4 regions of the Thermoflexus hugenholtzii genome follow, and region 2 is predicted to be linked to each of the others. Evidence: riboswitches for the same ligand, from Rfam matches in the RefSeq annotation. Region 2 holds a riboswitch; each other region holds the start of a gene.

Region 1 (4,964 bases), 1.2 Mb from region 2:
CTCCATGAGATCCAGCTGGTCCAGGAGTTCGCCGATCACGTGGCGGTGCTCAAAGAGGGCCGCATCGTCCACGAGAGCGCCGCCGCGGCCCTCTCCTGGCCGGCCCTTCGGGAGCTCATCGAAGCCCCTCCGGAGCCATCCCCGGTTCCCGCTGCCCCTCCCCTCATCGCCGTCGATCCGCGGGCGTGAGCCCGCGCCCTATGGGAACAGCTCTTTTGGACGAATAGAGGAGGTCGTGAACCGATGGGGATGAAGGCGGAGCGGATGGAGCGACGGATGACGGTGGGCTGGGCGCTGGGCCCGTGGCGGGAGTTCGGGCTCGGCCTGGGGATGCTGGCGGTGCTGGCCGCGCTGCTTTACCGCATGGGCTTCTTTGAGGCCGGCCGTCTGCTCCAGGGCGGCCTGAACCTGGCGCGCTTCGCGCGGGAGATGTTCCCGCCGGACCTGGGGATCCTGCCGACGATCGGCGGCGCCCTGCTCGAGACCCTGGAGATGGCCCTGGCGGGGACGTTGCTGGGGTTTCTGTTTTCGTTCCCGCTGGGGGCTTTGGGCTCCCGCACCCTTTTCCCAGCCGCGGTGGTGGCCGCGGCTCGTCTGCTGATGGCCGCCATCCGCACGGTGCCCTCGTTGCTGTGGGCGGTGCTGATGGTCATCGTGGTCGGCCTGGGCCCCCTGGCCGGGACCCTGGCGCTGGCCTTCTACACGGTGGGGTATCTGGCCAAGCTCTACGCCGAGCTCTTCGAAGGGATCGACCCGGAGATCCTGGAGGCGATGCGGGGCGTGGGGGCGAAGCGCCGGCATCTGATCCGCTACGTGCTGTGGCCGGAGAGCGCCAACGCCGTCCTCAGCCAGCTGCTCTTCATGCTGGAATACAACATCCGCGCCTCCACGGTGCTGGGCCTGGTGGGGGCAGGGGGCATCGGGTTCTACATGCAGATCTACCTCAGCACCATGGCCTACGCCCGCCTGACCACCGTGCTGCTCACCGTGCTTCTCCTGGTCCTGGCCATGGACGGCCTCAGCGCCTGGATCCGGCGACGGTATTTGCTGAACCCGTAGCCCGCAGGCCTCACCCGGAGCGAGCGGCCGTCGGGTAGGCGGCCTCGAAGAAGGCCAGCTCGAAGCGCAGCGCGGCCCGGTAGAGGGCGCGCTGCGCTTCCTCTTCGCCGGGCAGCCGATCCAGCAGCGCCTCCAGGCGGCGCGCCAGCCCTTCGAACTCCGCGCTGGAATACGTCTCCACCCACTCCCGGTAGGGGCTGTTCGGGTTCGTCCGCGGCCGGAGGAAGGCTCCCAGATGGGCGTAGAGGCGCATGCACGGGGTCATCGCCGCCGCCAGATGCCCCACCGGCTCCAGGGCCGCCACCCGCAGCAGGAAATCCGTGTAGGCTTGGGTGGCTGGCGCGGGCTCCGGGCGGAGGTTCGCCCCCCAGCGCGCGGCGTAGCGTTCGTGCAGCCGCAGCTCCTCAAAGACGCCCTGGAGCAGCTCGCGGAAGGCGTCCATCGTCTCCCGATCCGGGGCCTTGGCCAGGCCCAGGGCGTAAGCCCGGGCGAAGGCCTCCAGGAAGAAGGCGTCCTGCTCCACGTAGAAGACGAAACGCTCCCGCGGCAGCTCCCCCGAGGCGATCCCCTGCACGAAGGGATGCGCCTCGCAGCGCCGAACCAGATCCTGATGGGCTTCCCACAACGCGCGGGCCCGTGTCATCGAGTTCTCCCCTTCTTCCTTCGCGCAAGCATAAGGAAGATCTGAAAGGGGGAGAAAACGGCTGGCCGTGCCGCAATCGAGGCCGTTCCCTCCCCCGGGTTCGATTTCTCACGCGCGCTCCGGCCGGACGCGGCCGATCCCGCGGAGCGCCCCCGCGATCCCCAGGTAAGCCAGGAAGGAGACCCCGAAGGCGGGGAAGGTAGCGCCCACGGAAGGGGCGAGACGGGCGAGGGCCTGATAGGTGACCACGCCCAGCGCCCAGGCGATCACACCCTCCCATCGGAAGGCCAGGGGCTGATACAGGTCGGCCTCCGTGTAGGACCGGCGGAGGACGAAGTAGTCCGCCGCCAGGACCCCGAAGAGGGGCACGAAGAAGGTGCCGATGAGGAGCAGGAAGTTCTCATACTGGGCCAGGGGCACCGTGAGGGCCAGGATCAGGCAGATCGCGCCGATGAGGACCGCGAAGAGGGCCTGCCGGGCCCGGGGCCAGATGTTCTGCAGGGAGACCGCCGCCGAATAGATGTCCGCGAAGGCGTTGTCCGTCTCGTCCACCAGGATGATGGGCAGCACGATCCAGCCGATGGCCAGGGCCCCGATGGCCTGGACCAGGTCGCTGGACCGGGCGCTCAGGAGGAGCAAGGCGCCGAGGCCGTAGAACCAGACGTTGGCGATGAAATACCCGATGTAGGTGCCCCAGAAGGCGGGGCCGGCCCGCCGGGCGAAGCGGTTGTAATCCGCCACCAGGGGCATCCAGGAGATGGGCATCGCCGCCACCAGGTCCACGGCGAGCCAGAAGGGCATCTCCCCGGTCCCGGGCTGCCGCCACAGCGCCGCGAGATCCCCGCGGGTCAGCAGGTGGACGGTGAGCCAGAGGGTGGTCAGCAACACCAGCCAGACGGCGAACTTCTCCAGCCACTGGCGCACCACCACCAGCGGTCCCCCGACGGCCATCAGGGTGCACCAGAGGGCGAAGGCGATGGCCCAGAAGGGGTAGCTGGAGAAGCCGAGGAAGCGGGCGCTGATGAAGTTGGCGGCCTGGGCCATGATGAGGATCTCGAAGGCTCCCCAGCCGATCAGCTGCAGCACGTTGAGGGCGGTGGGGAGATAGGAGCCGAGGCGTCCCAGGGCGGGGCGGAGCAGCACCATCGTGGGGGCGCCGGTGCGGCTGCCGATGTAGCCCGTCGCCGCCAGCAGCAGGTTCCCCAGCAGGGTCCCGACGACGATGGCCAGCAGCGCCTGGGGCAGCCCCAGCCCGGGCACCAGCAGCGCGCCGGCGGCCATCACCAGCAACCCCACGCCGAGGTCTCCCCACAGCACGGCGTAGTCGAGGAAGCCCAGCCGGCGCGCCTCTGCCGGCACCGGCTCGATGCCCCACTCGGGGGGTGCCTGGATGCGGGGGAGGAGCTCCGTCCACGGCTTGCGCAGCAGCATGGCAGGCCTCCTGAGAAGGATGGAGATGGGAGAAGCGGCGTGGGGGGATGCAAAACGCCCGCCGACGGACGGGCGGGCAGGGGGCCGTGCAGCGACAGTCCCTCCGCCGGTATGACCCGGATCAGGTTCGATGGGTCGGCGCCGGGGCCGGATGACCTCCGGCAAGGCGCCCTCTCAGCCCGCTTGCCCGCGGACTCCCCACGTCGCTTCTGCGCTCATGATAGCGCGCCGCGCGCGGCTGTCAAACTGCGTGGAGAGAGGCGGATGGGGAGGGGATGAGGGCTTTCCAGATCTGCTCGGGGAAGAGGATGAAGGTGTCGACAGCGTGGGCCTCGGGGGCAGGGGGTTCAGTGGGTAGAGGGTGGAGTCTCCGGCGGTGCCCCTTTGGAGGGGTAGGAACGACCTGTCGCATCCTCCCGAATTGGGCACACATATCCGGAAGCCCTTGATCCGGGATCGACCCCAGCGCCCAGATTGGCCCCCATCCGGAGAACCGAAAAGCCCCGGAGTGAGAATTCGCCCCTTGACAGGCGAACACGATCTCTTTATAATCGGGCTGAATTTCGCACACGTGTGCACCCGCCATGCGCGTGACCATCAAGGACATCGCCCGGGCGGCGGGGGTGAGCCACACCACGGTCTCCCGGGCCCTGCGGGGCAGCGAGGAGATCCGCCCGGAGACCCGGGCGCGGATCCAGGCCATCGCCGAGGCCATGGGCTACCGGCCGAACCCCGTGGCCCGGGCTCTCCAGGGCCGCCGCACCCAGACCCTCGGCGTGGTGGTCACCCGCCTCAGCGACCCCTTCCATACGGAGGTGGTCCAGGGCATCGAGATGGTCGCCCAGGCCCGCGGCTACGGGATCCTCCTCAGCCTCTCCCACGAAGACCCGGAGAAGGAGCGCGCCATCGTGGAGCTCCTGGCGGCCAAGCAGGTGGACGGCATCATCGTGGCCGCCTCCCGGCTGGGCAGCCGCTATCTCCCCATGCTGGAGGCCCTGCGGATCCCCATCGTGCTGATCAACAGCCACCAGACCGGTCCCTACGTCTACTCGGTGGCCACCGACAACGTCCACGGCGGCTACCTGGCCGCGGCTTACCTGATCCGCCTGGGCCACCGGGCCATCGCCTACATCGGCAGCCGCCGGGGCGGCCGTAGCAACCAGGATCGTTACCGCGGCTACCGGCAGGCGCTGCGGGAGGCCGGGCTATCCGTCCGCCCGGAATGGGTGGTGAAAGGGGACGGGCGGGTGGAGGGCGGGGAGGCGGCCATGCGCCGGCTGCTGGAGGCCGATCCCCGCCCTACGGCGGTGTTCTGCTACAACGACCTCACGGCCATTGGCGCCCTGAAGGCGGCGCTGCGGGCCGGCTTGCGGGTGCCCGGGGACCTCTCCATCATCGGCTTTGATGGGCTGGAGGAAGGCACATACGTGACCCCGATGCTGACCACCGTGGCCCAGCCCCGCCGGCAGCTGGGACGGCTGGCGGCGGAGATGCTCCTGGAGATCCTGGAGGGCCGTCCCTCCCCGAAGCGCATCCTGCTCCAGGGGACGCTGATCGAGCGCGAATCCTGCGGGCCGCCGCTTTAAAGTTTTTTCACATCCCTTTCGTCGAGCTTGGGAATCCCTTTCGCATCCCGTTGATCCCTCCCCGGTATGCTGGGGAGCAGATCTTCTCAAGAAGGAGGCAGCCATGAAGCGCACAATCGGTTCCGCCCTATCGTGGATGGCGGTGTTCGTCCTCCTGATCGCGGCGTGCGCGCCGGCGGCCACGCCGACGCCCACCCCGACCGCCGCCCCGCCTACGCCGGCCCCCAGCCCCACCCCTGCGCCCT
Region 2 (4,964 bases):
GTGGCCTTCGCCCTCCGGCCGACGGACTGGATGACCACCACCCATCGCGGCCACGGTCATATGCTCGCCAAGGGCGCTGACCTGGATGGGATGATGGCGGAGATCTTCGGCAAGGCCGAGGGGCTGTGCAAGGGGAAGGGCGGCTCCATGCACGTCACCGACGCGGGGATCGGCGCCCTGGGCGCCAACGGCATCGTCGGCGCCTCCCTGGTCATCGGCGCCGGCGCCGCCCTGGCCGCGAAGCTGCGCGGCGAGGACCGGGTGGTCGTCGCCTTCTGCGGGGATGGAGCCACGAACCAGGGGATGTTCCACGAGGCCCTGAACTTCGCCGCCGTCTTCCAGCTCCCCCTCATCGTGGTGATCGAGAACAACCAGTATGCGGAGTTCACCCCCCTGGCCCGGCACACCCGGGTGACCCGCCTCGCGGATCGCGCTGCCGCCTATGGGATCCCCGGGGTGCACGTGGACGGCAACGATGTCTGGGCGGTGTATGAGGCCACCCGGGAGGCCGTGGCCCGAGCCCGCCAGGGAGAAGGACCCACCCTGATCGAGGCCCTCACCTACCGCTGGCGTGGCCACAGCGAAGGGGAAGGCGCCGTCTATCGCTCGGCCGCGGAGGTCGAGGCCTGGAAAGCCCGGGATCCCATCCGCCGCTGGCGGGAGCGCCTGGAGGCGGAAGGGCTGCTGACCCCATCGGAAGCCCAGGCCATCGAAGCCGAGGCCTGGCAACGGGTTCAGGAGGCGGCGGAGCGGGCCCGACGCGGGACGGAACCCCCTCCCGAGGCCCTTACGGAGGATCTTTACGCCCCGGAGCCCGCGTGGCTTTACGGGCAGGGCCCGATGATCCTCCGGCCCAGCGGGAGGACCCGGGAACGCTCCACCGCCGAGGCGTTGCGCGAAGCGCTGGCGGAGGAGATGGCCCGGGATCCCCGCGTGTTCCTGCTCGGGGAAGACGTCACCACCGGAGGCTACTTCGGCGTCACTACCGGGCTGGGCGAGGAGTTCCCCGGTCGGGTGCTGGACACGCCCATCAGCGAGAGCGCCATCATCGGGGCCGCCGTCGGGGCGGCCATGGCCGGCATGCGCCCGGTGGCCGAGATCGAGTTCGCCGATTTCCTCACCTGCGCCATGGACGGGCTGGTCAACCAGGCCGCCAAGATCCGATACATGTCCGGTGGACAATACGCCCTCCCCCTGGTGGTTCGCACCCCGGCCGGGGGAGGCATCGGCATGGCCGCCCAGCACTCCCAAAGCCTGGAACCACTGCTCACCGGCGTGCCGGGATTGATCGTCGTCGCCCCCGGAACCCCGGCGGACGCCAAGGGCTTGCTCAAGGCGGCGATCCGCAGCAACAACCCCGTGGTGTTCTTCGAGAACAAGCTCCTCTACGCCGAGGTGGGCCCGGTGCCGGAGGGGGAGTGGATCGTGCCCCTGGGGGTGGCCGAGGTCAAGCGGCCGGGACGCGACGTCACCGTGGTGAGCATCGGGGCCGTCCTCTCCCGCGTCCTGGAGGCCGCGGCGGAGCTGGCCCGGGAGGGGATCGAGGCGGAGATCGTGGATGTGCGCACGCTCGTCCCCCTGGATCTCCGGACGATCCTGGCCGCAGTGGCGCGGACGCGACGGCTGGTGGTGGTGGAGGACGCGCCCCTCACCCACGGCTTCGGGGCCGAGGTGATCGCCCGGGTCAGCGAGGCCGCCTGGGGCCTCCTGCGGGCGGCGCCGCGCCGGGTGGCCGGGCAGGACGTCCCCATCCCCTACAACCGGACCCTGGAACGCCTCGCCCTCCCCGATGCCCCGCGCATCGCCGAGGCCGTCCGGGAGGTCCTGCGCTGAGGAAACCCCGGGCGCGTGGGGATTTGCCTTCAAGGGGGAAGCGAAGCGAAGGCGGCCTCCGCCTTCCGCATCGGCCGGCGCTTGACAGATCCTTTCGGGCGGATTACAGTCAGGTTCGATGGAACGAAACCACCGGGCGACGTGGGGAGTCCGCGGGCAAGCGGGCTGAGAGGGCGCCCTGCCGGAGGTCATCCGGCCCCGGCGCCGACCCATCGAACCTGATCCGGGTCATACCGGCGGAGGGATCGTCGTCCCTGTTCCCCCTGATCTCACCCGGGCTCGTTCCCTCCTATCGGTGGCTTCCCCGGATCCGGCCCGCCTTGCGCGAGAAGCGGGATCCCCCACGGAAGAGGAGGTGCGGTGTCTCTGGATCTGCGGGTTTATCTGGTCCTGGATCCCGCGCACACCGGTGGGCGCTCCCCCCTGGAGGTGGCCGAGGCCGCCCTGCGGGGAGGCGTCACGGTGGTGCAGCTGCGGTGGAAGGCCGGGCCGCTGCGGGAGATGCTGCGCTGGGGAGCCGCCCTGCGGGAGCTCTGCCGGCGCCATCACGTCCCCTTTTTGATCAACGATCGGGCCGATGTGGCCCTGGCCCTGGAGGCGGATGGCGTGCATGTGGGACAGGAGGATCTTCCGCCGGAGGTGGCGCGGCGTCTGCTGGGCCCTCGTGCCCTCATCGGCGTCTCCGCCCGCACCCCGGAGCAGGCGCAGGCGGCGGAGGCCGCGGGCGCGGATTACCTGGGGACGGGCTCGGTCTTCCCCACGGGTTCGAAGGAAGGCGCCCGGCTCATCGGCCTGGAGGGGCTGCGGGCGGTGGTCCGCGCCACCCGGCTCCCCGTAGTCGCCATCGGCGGGGTGAACGCGGAGAACGCCGCGGCGTGCATTCAGGCGGGGGCGGCGGGCGTGGCCGTGATCTCGGCCATCACCCAGGCCCCGGATCCGGAGGCGGCGGCCCGAGCGCTGCGCCGGGCGGTCGACGAAGCCCTCGCCGCCCGGCGCCTGGAGGGATGATCGCGAATCTCCATCTTTGGGCCTCGAGAAGGCATCGCGTCCATCATGCGTGGAACACCTTTCAGGAGGTGGACGATGAAGCCCTTGCCGCGCGCGCTGACCATCGCCGGCTCGGACTCCGGCGGCGGAGCGGGGATCCAGGCGGATCTGAAGACCTTCGGGGCGCTGGGGGTTTATGGCATGAGCGTCCTCACCGCCCTCACCGCCCAGAACACCCGGGGGGTTCAGGCCGTCTTCGAGCTCCCGCCGGACTTCGTGGCCGCCCAGATCGATTCGGTGCTGGGGGACATCGGAGCCGACGCGGTGAAGACGGGGATGCTGGCCAACGCCGCCATCATCGAGGTGGTGGCGGAGAAGATGCGGGAATACCGCGTGGAGCGCCTGGTGGTGGATCCGGTGATGCGGGCCAAGAGCGGGGATCCCCTCCTGCGCCCGGAAGCCCAGGAGGCGTTGATCCGCCGGCTGTTCCCGCTGGCCATGGTGGTCACGCCCAACCTCCACGAGGCGCGGGCCCTGGTGGGGCGGGAGTTGCGGAGCCGGGAGGACATGCGGGAGGCGGCGCGGATCATCCACGGGATGGGGCCGCGCTGGGTGGTGGTGAAAGGCGGTCATCTCGAGGGGGATGATCGCAGCGTGGACGTTGTGTTCGACGGGCGGGATTTCTACGAGCTGGACGCCCCGCGGGTGGACACGGTGAACACCCATGGGACGGGGTGCACCTTCGCCTCCGCCATCGCCGCGGGGCTGGCGAAGGGCCTTGCGCCCCTGGAGGCCATCCGTCAGGCCAAGGAGTATCTCACCGCCGTGCTTCAGGCCTCGCGGGCCTTCAAGCTGGGTGGGGGCGCCTACGGCCCGATGGATCACTTCGCGCTGTGGAAGGCGGAGGCCCCGACGCGAGCGGCATCCGGGTAGGCCGGTAGGGGCGACCCGACGGGTCGCCCCTACCTTCAATCCGACGCGCTCAGCGGAGCATGCGCTCGGCGGCCAGGCCGAGGAGGCCGACGAGGGCGGTGAGGGCGGAGAGGCGGGCCAGGGTCCGCAGCCCCTGCCCGCGCAGGCCGCCCAGCCAGGCCATGGGGACGTGGAACAGCAGGCTGGCCATCGAGGCCAGCACCACCCCCATCCCGGCCATCTCGATCCCGATCCTTCCCTGCCCGGCCAGCGTGGCCACCGCCGCCGTCGTCGAGGCGCTGCTCACCAGCCCGCCCAGGAAGGCCACCACCAGGAAGCCGCCCGTCCCCAACCATCGCTCCGCCAGCACCACCGCGCCCCGCAGCACCAGATACAGGGCTCCGAACAGCAGGGCTTGTCGCAGCGAAAAGGGGAAGGCGAGCCGGATCTCCGGCGCCGCCGTCCCGCGGCCCCGTCGCATCGCCCGGAACACCAGCCACCCGGTCACCGCGACCATCCCCCCCACCGCCAGCCATCCGTGCCCCAGCGCCGCCGGGGCGAAGATGGCCAGGATCAACCCGTTTCGGGCCATCATCGCCACGTTCGCCAGCAGCATCCCTTCCAGGGCCACTGCCTCCGCGCCCCCTCCCTGTCCTCCGCACCGCCGCGCCAGCTCCCCCACCGCCGCCGTGCTGTTCACCAGGCCGCCGAGCAGCCCGGTGAAATGGATCCCTCGTGCCCCATACAGCCGCAACAGGGCATAGTTCACCAGCCCGATCCCGGAGAGGACCACCACCACCAGCCACGCGCCCCGCAGGTTCACCACTCCCAGGGGGTCCCAGTTCCCCGGCAGCCCCTCGGGCAGCAACGGATAGATCACCACCGTCAGCAACCCGAACAGCACGATGGAGCGCAGCTCCTCCAGCGACAGCCCCACCGTGAACCGCACCAGCTCCGCTTTCCAGGCCAGCAGCATCGTCACCAGCACTGCTGTCGCCGCCGCCACCAATCCCTGTCCCTGGGCCACCACCATCCCCAGCAACAGCGTCACCAGCAACGCCACCGACGTCGTCATCTCCAGCGTCCGATCCACCAGCAGGCTCCGGATGTTCAGCAGGCTCACCAGCGCGATGGCTCCCCCCAGCAACAGAAACGCTGCCACCGGATGGATCAGCCACCCGAGGCATCCGGCCAGGGCCACCAGCGCGAAGGTCCGCAGCCCCACGTCTTTG
Region 3 (4,964 bases), 520 kb from region 2:
CCAGGATGGCGTCGTAGAGCCCCGGATCCCCTGGGCGTTCGGATCCCAGGGCGAGGGCAGCCGCCACATCCGCCGGACGCCAGCGTCCCGTCCGATCCTGGCGCCATGCGGCGGATCGCTCCCGGAGATCCGGGAGGGGGATCCCCGTCGCCTCCGCCCATCCCTCGAGGAATCGCTCAACCTGGGCTCTGGACCAGGGAGCCAGCGGGAGGGCGACGAAGCCCATTGCCTCCAGGGGCTGGGTGGGGAAGTGATCCCCCGCCACCACGATGCGAAGCTCAGGATAGGCCTCGACGAGCCGTCCCAGCCAGCGGATGACCTCCGGCCGGCGGGGAGGAGGGACCTCCTCCAGCTCGTCGAGGAGCAGGAGGGCGCTTCCATCCTTCAGGGCGGTCCGGATCATCCCGTCCAGGCGGGGTCGGAGGATGAGGGGGACTATCCGGCCCAGGAACCTGAGGAGCAGGGCCTCGGGCGAGGCAGTGGGATCGGGTTCGATGAGCGGGAGGCGCACGTAGAGGGGAAGCGGCGCCTCCCCATCTGGGCGCCCGGCCAGGGCCTCCCAGATCAGGTAGCAGAGGGCGCCGGTGCGGCCGCTGCCGGGAGGGCCGTAGATGAAGAGCCGTCGGGTTGCCCGCAGCGCCTGCCGCAGGGGGATGGGATCCTCCGAGGGGGGCGTCTGGATGCGGGTGGAGGGATAGGGGGGCGGCGGGAGCAGGGCGGGCTCGATCAGGCAACGGGCGAGCCGGGGATCCAGGGCGGACCAGGCGATCCAGTGGGGGAGCTGTTCGGCCAGCCACTGGCGATACTGGGACTCGGCGGCGAGGCGCAGGCGCTGGCCGGCCTGCTCCAGGCGGCCTCTCAGCGCGGCGTAGCGGGCTTGCAGGGGACGCCGGACCGCATAAAGCAATCCGACGCCGAGCAGGGCCAGCATGGCCCCGATCAGGGCGGAGAGGGGATCGAAGCGCCATGCGCCGGGGAATCCCACAGCCCTCCTCCTCTTACTCCACCGTCCCCAGCTCGTCCGGGCCGACGAGCCGGTAGCCGATCCCCCGCTCCGTTCGGATGAAGAGCGGGTGATCGGGGTCCGGCTCGATCTTCTGGCGGAGATACCAGATGTAGAGCTTGAGGTAGCCGCGGTCCTGGACGTGCTCCTCCCCCCATACCTCCCGGAGGAGGAAGTCGTGGGTGAGGGGGCGGCCGGCGAAGCGGGCGAGGGTGGAGAGGAGCCGGAACTCCGTGGGCGTCAGCTCCACCGGGCGTCCGTCGACCCGGACCTCCTGGGTGATCAGGTTGACGTAGAGGCGGCCGTTGTCGTAGACCCCGCGGGCGGTAGTGGACTCGTAGCGCCGCAGGACAGCCTGGACGCGAGCCAGGAGCTGGCGGGGGCCGAAGGGCTTGGTCAGGTAATCATCCGCGCCGGCCTCCAGGCCGCGCACGATATCGGACTCCGCTCCCAGGGCGCTGATGATGATCACGGGGATCTCGGAGGTGGCGCGGATGGCCCGCAGGACCTCCCAGCCGTCCATGCCAGGCAGCATCAGGTCCAGAAGGATCAGGTCGGGCCTCTGCGCTTGCAGGAGAGCGAGGCCTTCCGGGCCGCTGTGGGCGACGAGAGCCTGGTAGTTGTTCTGTTCCAGCTGCCAGGCCAGGAAGCGGGCGAGCTCCACGTCGTCTTCGATCAGCAGGATCTTTTTCACGTCCGACCCCCCACGGATTCAGCCTGAGCCTGCTCTTGGGTATCACCGGAGGTGGAAGCGCCGGGCTCCTGCTTTATGTTTTTACCACAAAACGCGGATCATCGCCTGCGCGTTGCGCATGGACGCGGGGGCGGTCGAGGGATATGAGGCCAGCCCGGAGCGCGTCGCGCCCTAATCCCAGCGTCGGAGATCCAGCAGGCGCGGGCTTCCCGGAGGGAGTTCTTCAGGAGGGATCAGGAGGATCTCCGCCTGGAAGCGCAACCCATCCCGGATGGCCTCTCGCAGGCGCGCCCGCACGGCCTCCGGATCGGAGGGCGGCTCCCGGAGGACCACCCGGAAGGTCAGGCGGTCGACGTGGGCTTCCCGGTCGATCACGGCCTGGTAGGCCTGGACCTCGGGGAAGCGGGCGAAGACGGCTTCCATCTGGCGGGGGTGCAGGAACATCCCCCGCACCTTGACCGCTTCGCCCACCCGGCCCAGGATCCCGGCCAGGCGTGGGGTGGCGCGCCCGCAGGGGCAGGGCTCCGGCAGCCAGCGGGAGAGATCCCCGGTCCCGAAGCGGATCAGCGCGTAGGCCGGATGGAAGAGGGTGACCACGATCTCCCCCAGCTCGCCCGGGGGAACCGGCTCACCGGTCTGGGGGTCGCACAGCTCGACGTAAGCATCCTCCGGCACGTGAAGCCCTTCCTCCCGCTCGCATTCGTAACCCAGGCAGCCGCACTCCGCGGTGCCGTAGCCCTGGCGCACGGACAGCCCGAATCGTTGCAGGTCCTGACGCAGGGAGGCGGGGAGGGGTTCGGCGGTGATGAACGCCTTGCGCAGCGCCAGATCCCGCTGGGGATCCCATCCGAAGGACCTCTCCGGGATGCCGCGCGGGGGAATCCATGCCGCCCACTCCCTCCGGCCAGGAAGGGAAGAGCCTTCGGCCGCGAGGAACCCTGGCCCTATTTTGAATCTGTTTGCTTGTCAAGCATTAGGGCCTGAAAAACGCTGAAACCGCTCATCTCTTAGGCCCTGGAACCCCCTGCGGATGTGGGGGGAATCATCTGCTCTCGATTGGGAAGAGCGGTCGCGGGGTCGATGGTTGACGAGGAGCGAAGATCACGGATAGACTGGAGCGTGTAACGCTTTTCGCTGCAGCAGGCGGATTCCCGGGGGAGTCCGCGGGGAAGCGGGCTGAGAGGGCGCCTTCCGGAGGGGATTCCCCGAAGGCCCGGCGCCGACTCCTTGAACCGGATCCGGGTCATGCCGGCGGAGGGAAGGGAGCGATGCCTCCTCTTCAAGCGCGATGGGCCCCTTCGACGCTTTCGCCTCTGCCCCCGGTGCGGATTCCTCTGGCAAGCCGCAGCCCATCCGGCGGGGTCCATGCGAAGCGTTTCTTCCTTCATCTCGGACCATGGGGGCGCGGGGATGATCGTGGTGGTGGCGGGCGGGGACGTTGAGGGCGAGGCGTTGCGCCGGGCGACCTCCGGCGCGCGTTGGATCCTGGCCGCGGATGGGGGGGCGGCCCACCTGCGGGCCATCGGCGTCCTCCCCCATCGGGTGATCGGGGATTTGGATTCCATGGATCCGGAGACCCTCGCCTGGCTGGAGGCCCACGAGGTCTCCATCGAGCGTCATCCGGTGGATAAAGACGCCACGGATCTGGAGCTGGCCCTGGACTACGCCCGAACCCTGGGGACGACCATCCGGGTGTTCGGGGCATGGGGCTCCCGGCTGGATCAGACCCTGGCCTCGCTGCTGCTTCTGGCCCACCCGCGATGGGCAGGCTGGGACGTCCGCTTCGTGGGGGCGGGGCGGGAGGCCTTCGTGATCCGGGAGGAGGGCTGGATCGAGGGGGAGCCGGGAGATCGGGTCTCCCTGATCCCGCTGATCGGGGACGCGGAGGGGGTGACGTTAGAGGGGCTGTTCTACCCTCTGACAGAGGGGACGTTGCCCTTTGGAGTCACCCTGGGGGTGAGCAACCGGATGATCGCCCCCCGGGCCCGGGTGCGGGTCCGACGGGGCCTCCTTCTGGTGATCCACGAGCGGGGAGAGGGTTAAACCCGCAACCGGGGATGGCTGCAACCGGCCGACAGGATCATGGAGGACCGCCGGTTCGGGACGAAAGTGGCTTCCGCCGCGACCCAGGTAATCACCCCCCTGAGTAGTGCTCGGTGGTATAATCGGGGCCAGATTCCGACGGAGGTGGGCCCGATGAATCGAAAGCCCAATTCCCAGAACCCCCCCTGCCCTCGCTGTGGGGCCACCCATGTGGTAAAGAACGGCAGTAAGGGTGGGCGGCCCCGTTGGGTCTGTCGGAACTGCGGGCGCTCGTTTGGGCCTACCCTGGGCACGGCGATGTATCGCTTGCGTGTGACCCCTGCGGAAGTGGCGCGCACCCTGCTGGTGGTGATGCGTCGGGGGAGCCTGAGCGCCGCTGAGGAGATCACCGGCCACAAATATGAAACCATTGGCCGATGGCTCCGGATGGCCGCCCAACACGCTGAGGCCCTCACCGAGGTCCTGGTCCACGACCTGCATTTGAGCGAGGTCGAGGTGGATGCTTTCTGGTCGTTTGTCAAAAAAAGTGTCCAGAGGCTGGAGATCCAGACGCCTCGGCGGGCGGGGTGGGCCCGCGTTGGGGATGTTTGAGCCAGGACCGGGCGACTCGTTTTGTGGTGGCGTGGGGCTTTGGGTCTTCGGAGGATGAGGTCGCGCCGAAGGTGGTGGCGCAGACCCGCCAGCGCACATCTGGCAGGGGGGCGTGATCTGGATCAGCGATGGACGGCCGGTCTACCGACGGGCGGTTCGTCAGGTCTATCGGGACGCGCAACCGACGGGAAAGCGGGGGCGTCCGCCCCTGGTGCTCACGCCTGGGGTGGGGTTGACGCAAGCGGTCAAGCGTCGTCATCAGGGCCGGATGGTGCGCGTGGAGGTGCGTCAGGTTCTGGGGAGGCGGTGGATTGCCCCTATCCGGTGCATGAGGAACGGTTGAATGGCATGTTGCGCGATCGGTTGAATGCGCTGACGCGTAAGACCCATGCCTTTGCGAAGACGACAGGGACCTGGGATGCGCTGGTGATCCTCTGTTTGTTTGAGCACAACTGGCTGCGGCCCCATCGGGCCTTGCGGGAAGCGGGGGAGGGCCTGCCGGAGGGGCGGCGGTATCGGCCGCGGACGCCGGCGATGGCCATCGGGTTGACCGATCATATCTGGACCTGGGAAGAGTTCTTGACCTTCAAGCATTATCAATACCAAAAGGAGTGACTACCGCGACCCACAAAG
Region 4 (4,964 bases), 1.1 Mb from region 2:
TCTCGTTCTTCTTCAACTGCCACAACGATTTCTTCGAAGAGATCGCCAAGTTCCGGGCCGCCCGCCGGATCTGGGCCCGGGAGATGCGGGAGACCTTCGGGGCCAAAAACCCGCGCTCCTGGTGGCTGCGCTTCCACACCCAGACCGCCGGCTGCACCCTCACCGCCCAGCAACCCTACGTGAACGTGATCCGGGTGGCCATTCAGGCCCTGGCCGCCGTGCTGGGGGGCACTCAGTCCCTTCACACCAACTCTCTGGATGAGGCCCTGGCCCTGCCCAGCGAGTTCGCCGCCAAGCTCGCCCTGCGCACCCAGCAGGTCATCGCCTACGAGAGCGGGGTGACGAACACCGTCGACCCCCTGGGGGGCAGCTACTACGTGGAATATTTGACCAACCGCCTGGAGCAGCAGGCCTACGAATACTTCCGCAAGATCGAGGAGCTGGGCGGGGTGATCCCCGCCATCGAGGCGGGCTTCTTCCAGCGGGAGATCGCCGAGGCCGCCTATCGCTACCAGAAGGAGATCGACGAGAAGCGCCGCATCATCGTGGGGGTGAACGAGTTCGTGGAGGAGGAGGAGGTCAAGCCGCCCATCCTCCAGATGGATCCCGAGGGGGAGCGCCGGCAGCGGGCGCGCCTGCAGAAGCTGCGCATGGAGCGGGACAACGAGCGGGTGGGGCAAACCCTGGCTGCCCTCCAGGAGGCCGCCCGCAAGGAGAACGAGAACCTGATGCCCTACATCCTGGAGGCGGTGAAGGCCTACGCCACCCTCGGGGAGATCACCCGCGCCCTCAAGGCCGTCTGGGGGACCTGGCAGGAGCCGCTGATCATCTGAGCCGGATCCCGCAGAGCGGGGAAGCGCCGGCCGGGGGAAGGATCCGCGACCATCGGGGATGCCTTTATGGGCGTTCGCTGGCTCCGCATCGGACTAAGCCTGGGGCTGGTCGCCCTCCTCACCTTGAGCCTCCCGGCCTCCGAGCCCTCCCGTTCCCTGGAGACCCGTCTGACCCTCCTGCTTCAGGGGGAAAGCTTTTACTTCCCGGAATGGGCCCTTCAGGCCTGGGCGGAGAAGCTGCTTCTCTCCGTAGCGAACCCTCAGGCCTTCCTGGACGACGAGACCCAGCGCCGGGCGGTGCGGCGCTACCTCCAGCGCCTGTCGGAGGCCCGGGAGGCGGCGGCCGCCCTGGAACGGGAGGTGTCCGCGCCGACCCCGCCGGAACCGGAGGCGATCGCCGCGCTCCGGAGGCAGTGGGAAGCGGCCCACGGGCGGGCCCAGGCCCTCCGTCCTCTGGCCGAGGCCATCCTCTCCGAACAGCTCGGCGTGATCCTGGCCCAGGAGGGGCTGGCCCTCCTGGGCCAGCCGATCCCCCCCGTTCAGATCCGCCTGACGGCCATGCCGAACCTGCTGGTCCTCTCCCCGCGGGAGCGCATCGCCCTCACCACCTCCTTCCCCCTGCGGGCCGACCTCACCGCCGACGAGATGGATCGCCTAGAGCGGCGGGTGGATGGGCAGCTCAACCTCTCCTCCCTGGTGGTGCCCCTGGGCGGCCTGGCCTTCTACCCGGCGATGATCATGGAGGCCACCGGGCTGCCCGAGCTCACGGAGATCATCGCGCACGAGTGGACCCATCACTGGCTCTTCATGGGGCCGTTGGGGTGGTTTTACGATCGTCCGGAGGCCCGCACCATCAACGAGACCGTCGCCGATCTGGCCGGGAAGGCCATGGGCCGCGCCTGGCTGGCCCGCTTCTACCCCGAGGATCTCCCGTCTCCGCCGGCGGACGCGGCCCCCGCGCCGGCTCCCCCGGAACGGCCGGCCTTCGATTTCGGCCGGGAGCTGGCGAAGACCCGCACCGTGGTGGAACGCCTGCTGGCCCAGGGCGAGGTCCGCCGGGCGGAGCTCTATATGGAAGCCCGTCGGCGGGTTTTCGTCGCCCACGGTTACGCCCTGCGGAAGCTGAACCAGGCCTACTTCGCCTTCTACGGGGCCTACGCCGCGGAGGAGGGGGCGGCCGGCGCCGAGGACCCCATCGGCCCGCGGGTCCGCCGGCTGTGGGCCCAGAGCCCCTCCCTGCGCGCTTTCCTCTTCCGCATGCTGTTCATCACCGACCTTGCCGGCCTGCGCCGCGCCCTGGGGGAGCCCCTTCAATAGTTGACGTCGCGGGCGGAAGGGGTTAGAACTCCGCATGGGCGCGGGTCCGTTGGGGGAGTCCGGGTGAGCCGGGCTGAGAGGGCGGCCGAATCCGCCGCCGACCCCTCGAACCTGATCCGGATCATGCCGGCGGAGGGAAAGCGGGCGCGCCGCAGATCCCACCCCTTCTGCCTCCTTCGGCTCCCTTGCTCCCTTCGCCCGGACTTCGCCCGGAGATCCGCAACGGGAAAGCGACTTTACAGGGCTCTGTCCTTACGAAGGATAGGAGCGAAGCGATGACCGAGGAGATTGTGATCGTCGGAGGCGGCATCTGCGGGCTCTCCATTGGCTGGTTCCTGGCCCGCTCCGGGCATCCGGTCACCCTCCTGGAGCGCGGGGGCGCGGGCCTGGGGGCGACCTGGGCGGCGGCCGGGATGCTGGCCCCCTATGCCGAGGCGGAGCCCGGCGAGGAGGGGCTGTTGCCCCTGCTGCGGGCCAGCCGCGACATGTGGGCGGACTTCGCCCGGGAGCTGGAGGCCGCCTCCGGTATCCCGGTGGATTACCGGGACGAAGGCACCCTGGTGGTGGCCCTGGATCGGGACGACGCGGAACGATTGAAGTTCCTCTATGAATTCCAGCGGAGCCAGGGGTTGCCTACGGAGTGGCTCTCCGGCTACGAGGCGCGGCGGATGGAGCCGCACCTCTCCCGATCTGTGGTGGCCGCCATCTACAGCCCGCAGGATCATCAGGTGGACAACCGGAAGGTCGCCCGGGCGCTGATCGAAGCCTTCCGGCGCGCCGGGGGGCGCCTGCGGGAGCACACGGAGGTCACCGGGATCGTGATCGATGAGAACCGGGTCCTGGGCGTGCGCCTGGCCCGGGGGTTCCTGGAGGCCCGCACCGTCATCCTGGCCGCCGGGGCGTGGTCCGCCCAGATCCCCGGTCTCCCCGAGGAGGTCCGCCCGCCGGTCCGCCCCGTCAAAGGCCAGATGCTGGCCGTGCAGATGCCCCCGGAGGCCCCGCTGATCCGGCACGTCATCTGGGGGCCGGACGCCTACCTGGTGCCTCGACGGGATGGGCGGCTGCTCATCGGGGCCACGGTGGAGGAGAAAGGGTTCGACGCGAATCTGACGGCGGGGGGCATCTTCCGGTTGTTGCGGGGGGCCTGGGAGATCCTGCCAGGCATCGACGAGCTGCCCATCGTGGAGATGTGGGTGGGCTTCCGGCCGGGGAGCCGGGATGACGCGCCCATCCTGGGGCCGACGGCGGTGGAGGGCCTGATCCTGGCTACCGGGCACTACCGCAACGGCATCCTGCTGGCTCCCATCACCGCCTATGCGATCCACCATCTGATCGCCCGGGGGGAGCTCCCCGACATCGCCAGGCCCTTCACCCTGGAGCGGTTTCGATCCAGGGCGCCGGTTGCCCCTTCGGGATCCGGGAGGTGAAGCGATGGAGCGCACGGGGACGTCGGAGGCGATCCTGACCGTCAACGGGCAGCGCTATCCCTATCAGCCGGGGACCATCCGGGACCTGCTGGCCCGCCTGGGCCTGGACCCGGACCGGCCGGGGATCGCGGTGGCGGTCAACGCCACGGTGATCCCGCGTTCCGAATGGGAGCGCGTCGCCCTTCAGCCGGGGGACCGTGTGGAGATTGTCCACGCGGTGGCCGGCGGATGAGGCCCCGTAAACCGTGGGCCTGTCGGGGCAAGAGCGGCTTGCGCCGCGACTTTGGGCTATCGAAGGCGAAGATGTGGGGCTGAAGCCCCTTACGTAAGCCGAGCTTCATTTCGGCATCTATGCCTGCAGGAACATCTTTCGCCGCGGCCTTTGCTTCTGCGGCGGCACATTCTGAGCGAGGGGGTGAGGGATGAGCGAGCCGCTGGTGATCGCGGGGCGGGCGTTCCGTTCGCGTCTGATCCTGGGGACCGCCCGCTATCCCAATCTCCAGGTGATGCTGGATGCCCTGGAGGCGAGCGGGACGGAGATCGTCACCGTGGCCATCCGGCGGGTGCGTCCGGGGGCCGACGGGGAGAACCTGTATGAGCTGCTCCGGGGCCGTTATTTCATCCTGCCCAACACCGCCGGCTGCTTCACCGCCCGGGATGCCATCCTCACGGCCCATCTGGCCCGGGAGGCCCTGGGGACGAACTGGATCAAGCTGGAGGTGATCGGGGACGAGGAGACTCTGTATCCGGACACGGAGCAGCTGTTGCAGGCGGCTGCCGAGCTGGTGAGGGACGGCTTCGTCGTCCTGCCTTATTGCAACGACGATCCGGTGGTTTGCAAGAAGCTGGAGGACATCGGTTGCGCGGCGGTGATGCCTCTGGGGGCGCCCATCGGCTCCGGGATGGGGATCCTGAACCCCTACAACATCCGGCTGATCCGTCAGATGTGCACCGTGCCGGTGATCGTGGACGCCGGGGTGGGGACGGCCTCGGATGTGGCCATCGCCATGGAGCTGGGGTGTGATGGGGTGTTGCTGAACACGGCGGTGGCTCAGGCTCGGGATCCGGTGAAGATGGCCCGGGCGATGCGCCTGGCGGTTGAGGCCGGGCGGCTGGCCTATGAAGCGGGGCGCATCCCGCGCCGCCTTTACGCCGTGCCGTCCAGCCCGATGGAGGATCGCATCGAGATATGAGGCTGCCCCAGCCCCCCCTGCTGGTGATCACCGATCGCCGTCGGGCCCGGCGGCCGCTCCTGGAGCTCCTGGAGGAGCTGTTCGCGGCGGGGGTGCGCTGGGTGATGGTGCGGGAGAAGGATCTCCCGGAGACGGAGCTGGTCGCGCTGGTGGAGGAGGTGGTGCGGCGGGCGCGGGCATGGGGGGCCGCCGTG

What was found. A riboswitch is a leader RNA that binds a small molecule or an ion and turns the genes downstream of it on or off. The one in region 2 is predicted to bind thiamine pyrophosphate.
Region 1: another riboswitch for thiamine pyrophosphate. It lies ahead of cytX (putative hydroxymethylpyrimidine transporter CytX); the one in region 2 lies ahead of thiE (thiamine phosphate synthase).
Region 3: another riboswitch for thiamine pyrophosphate. It lies ahead of KNN16_RS02825 (thiamine diphosphokinase); the one in region 2 lies ahead of thiE (thiamine phosphate synthase).
Region 4: another riboswitch for thiamine pyrophosphate. It lies ahead of thiO (glycine oxidase ThiO); the one in region 2 lies ahead of thiE (thiamine phosphate synthase).

Annotation. Positions count from the first base shown of each region.
Region 1 is NZ_CP076326.1:3,186,936-3,191,899, forward strand. It holds gene KNN16_RS14435 (phosphonate ABC transporter ATP-binding protein) at 1-189, shown strand, start outside; gene phnE (phosphonate ABC transporter, permease protein PhnE) at 244-1,059, shown strand; gene KNN16_RS14445 (TenA family protein) at 1,070-1,702, opposite strand; gene cytX (putative hydroxymethylpyrimidine transporter CytX) at 1,811-3,133, opposite strand; TPP riboswitch at 3,214-3,344, opposite strand; gene KNN16_RS14455 (LacI family DNA-binding transcriptional regulator) at 3,718-4,719, shown strand; gene KNN16_RS14460 (extracellular solute-binding protein) at 4,823-4,964, shown strand, end outside.
Region 2 is NZ_CP076326.1:1,112,243-1,117,206, forward strand. It holds gene KNN16_RS04985 (pyruvate dehydrogenase complex E1 component subunit beta) at 1-1,833, shown strand, start outside; TPP riboswitch at 1,966-2,096, shown strand; gene thiE (thiamine phosphate synthase) at 2,200-2,841, shown strand; gene thiD (bifunctional hydroxymethylpyrimidine kinase/phosphomethylpyrimidine kinase) at 2,917-3,753, shown strand; gene KNN16_RS05000 (MgtC/SapB family protein) at 3,803-4,964, opposite strand, start outside.
Region 3 is NZ_CP076326.1:591,480-596,443, forward strand. It holds gene KNN16_RS02810 (NACHT domain-containing NTPase) at 1-985, opposite strand, end outside; gene KNN16_RS02815 (response regulator transcription factor) at 999-1,697, opposite strand; gene KNN16_RS02820 (phenylacetate--CoA ligase family protein) at 1,869-2,645, opposite strand; TPP riboswitch at 2,841-2,975, shown strand; gene KNN16_RS02825 (thiamine diphosphokinase) at 3,108-3,740, shown strand; gene KNN16_RS02830 (hypothetical protein) at 4,038-4,331, shown strand; gene KNN16_RS02835 (hypothetical protein) at 4,444-4,674, shown strand; gene KNN16_RS02840 (hypothetical protein) at 4,671-4,946, shown strand.
Region 4 is NZ_CP076326.1:23,876-28,839, forward strand. It holds gene KNN16_RS00110 (methylmalonyl-CoA mutase) at 1-833, shown strand, start outside; gene KNN16_RS00115 (hypothetical protein) at 900-2,150, shown strand; TPP riboswitch at 2,192-2,306, shown strand; gene thiO (glycine oxidase ThiO) at 2,426-3,577, shown strand; gene thiS (sulfur carrier protein ThiS) at 3,582-3,809, shown strand; gene KNN16_RS00130 (thiazole synthase) at 4,000-4,770, shown strand; gene thiE (thiamine phosphate synthase) at 4,767-4,964, shown strand, end outside.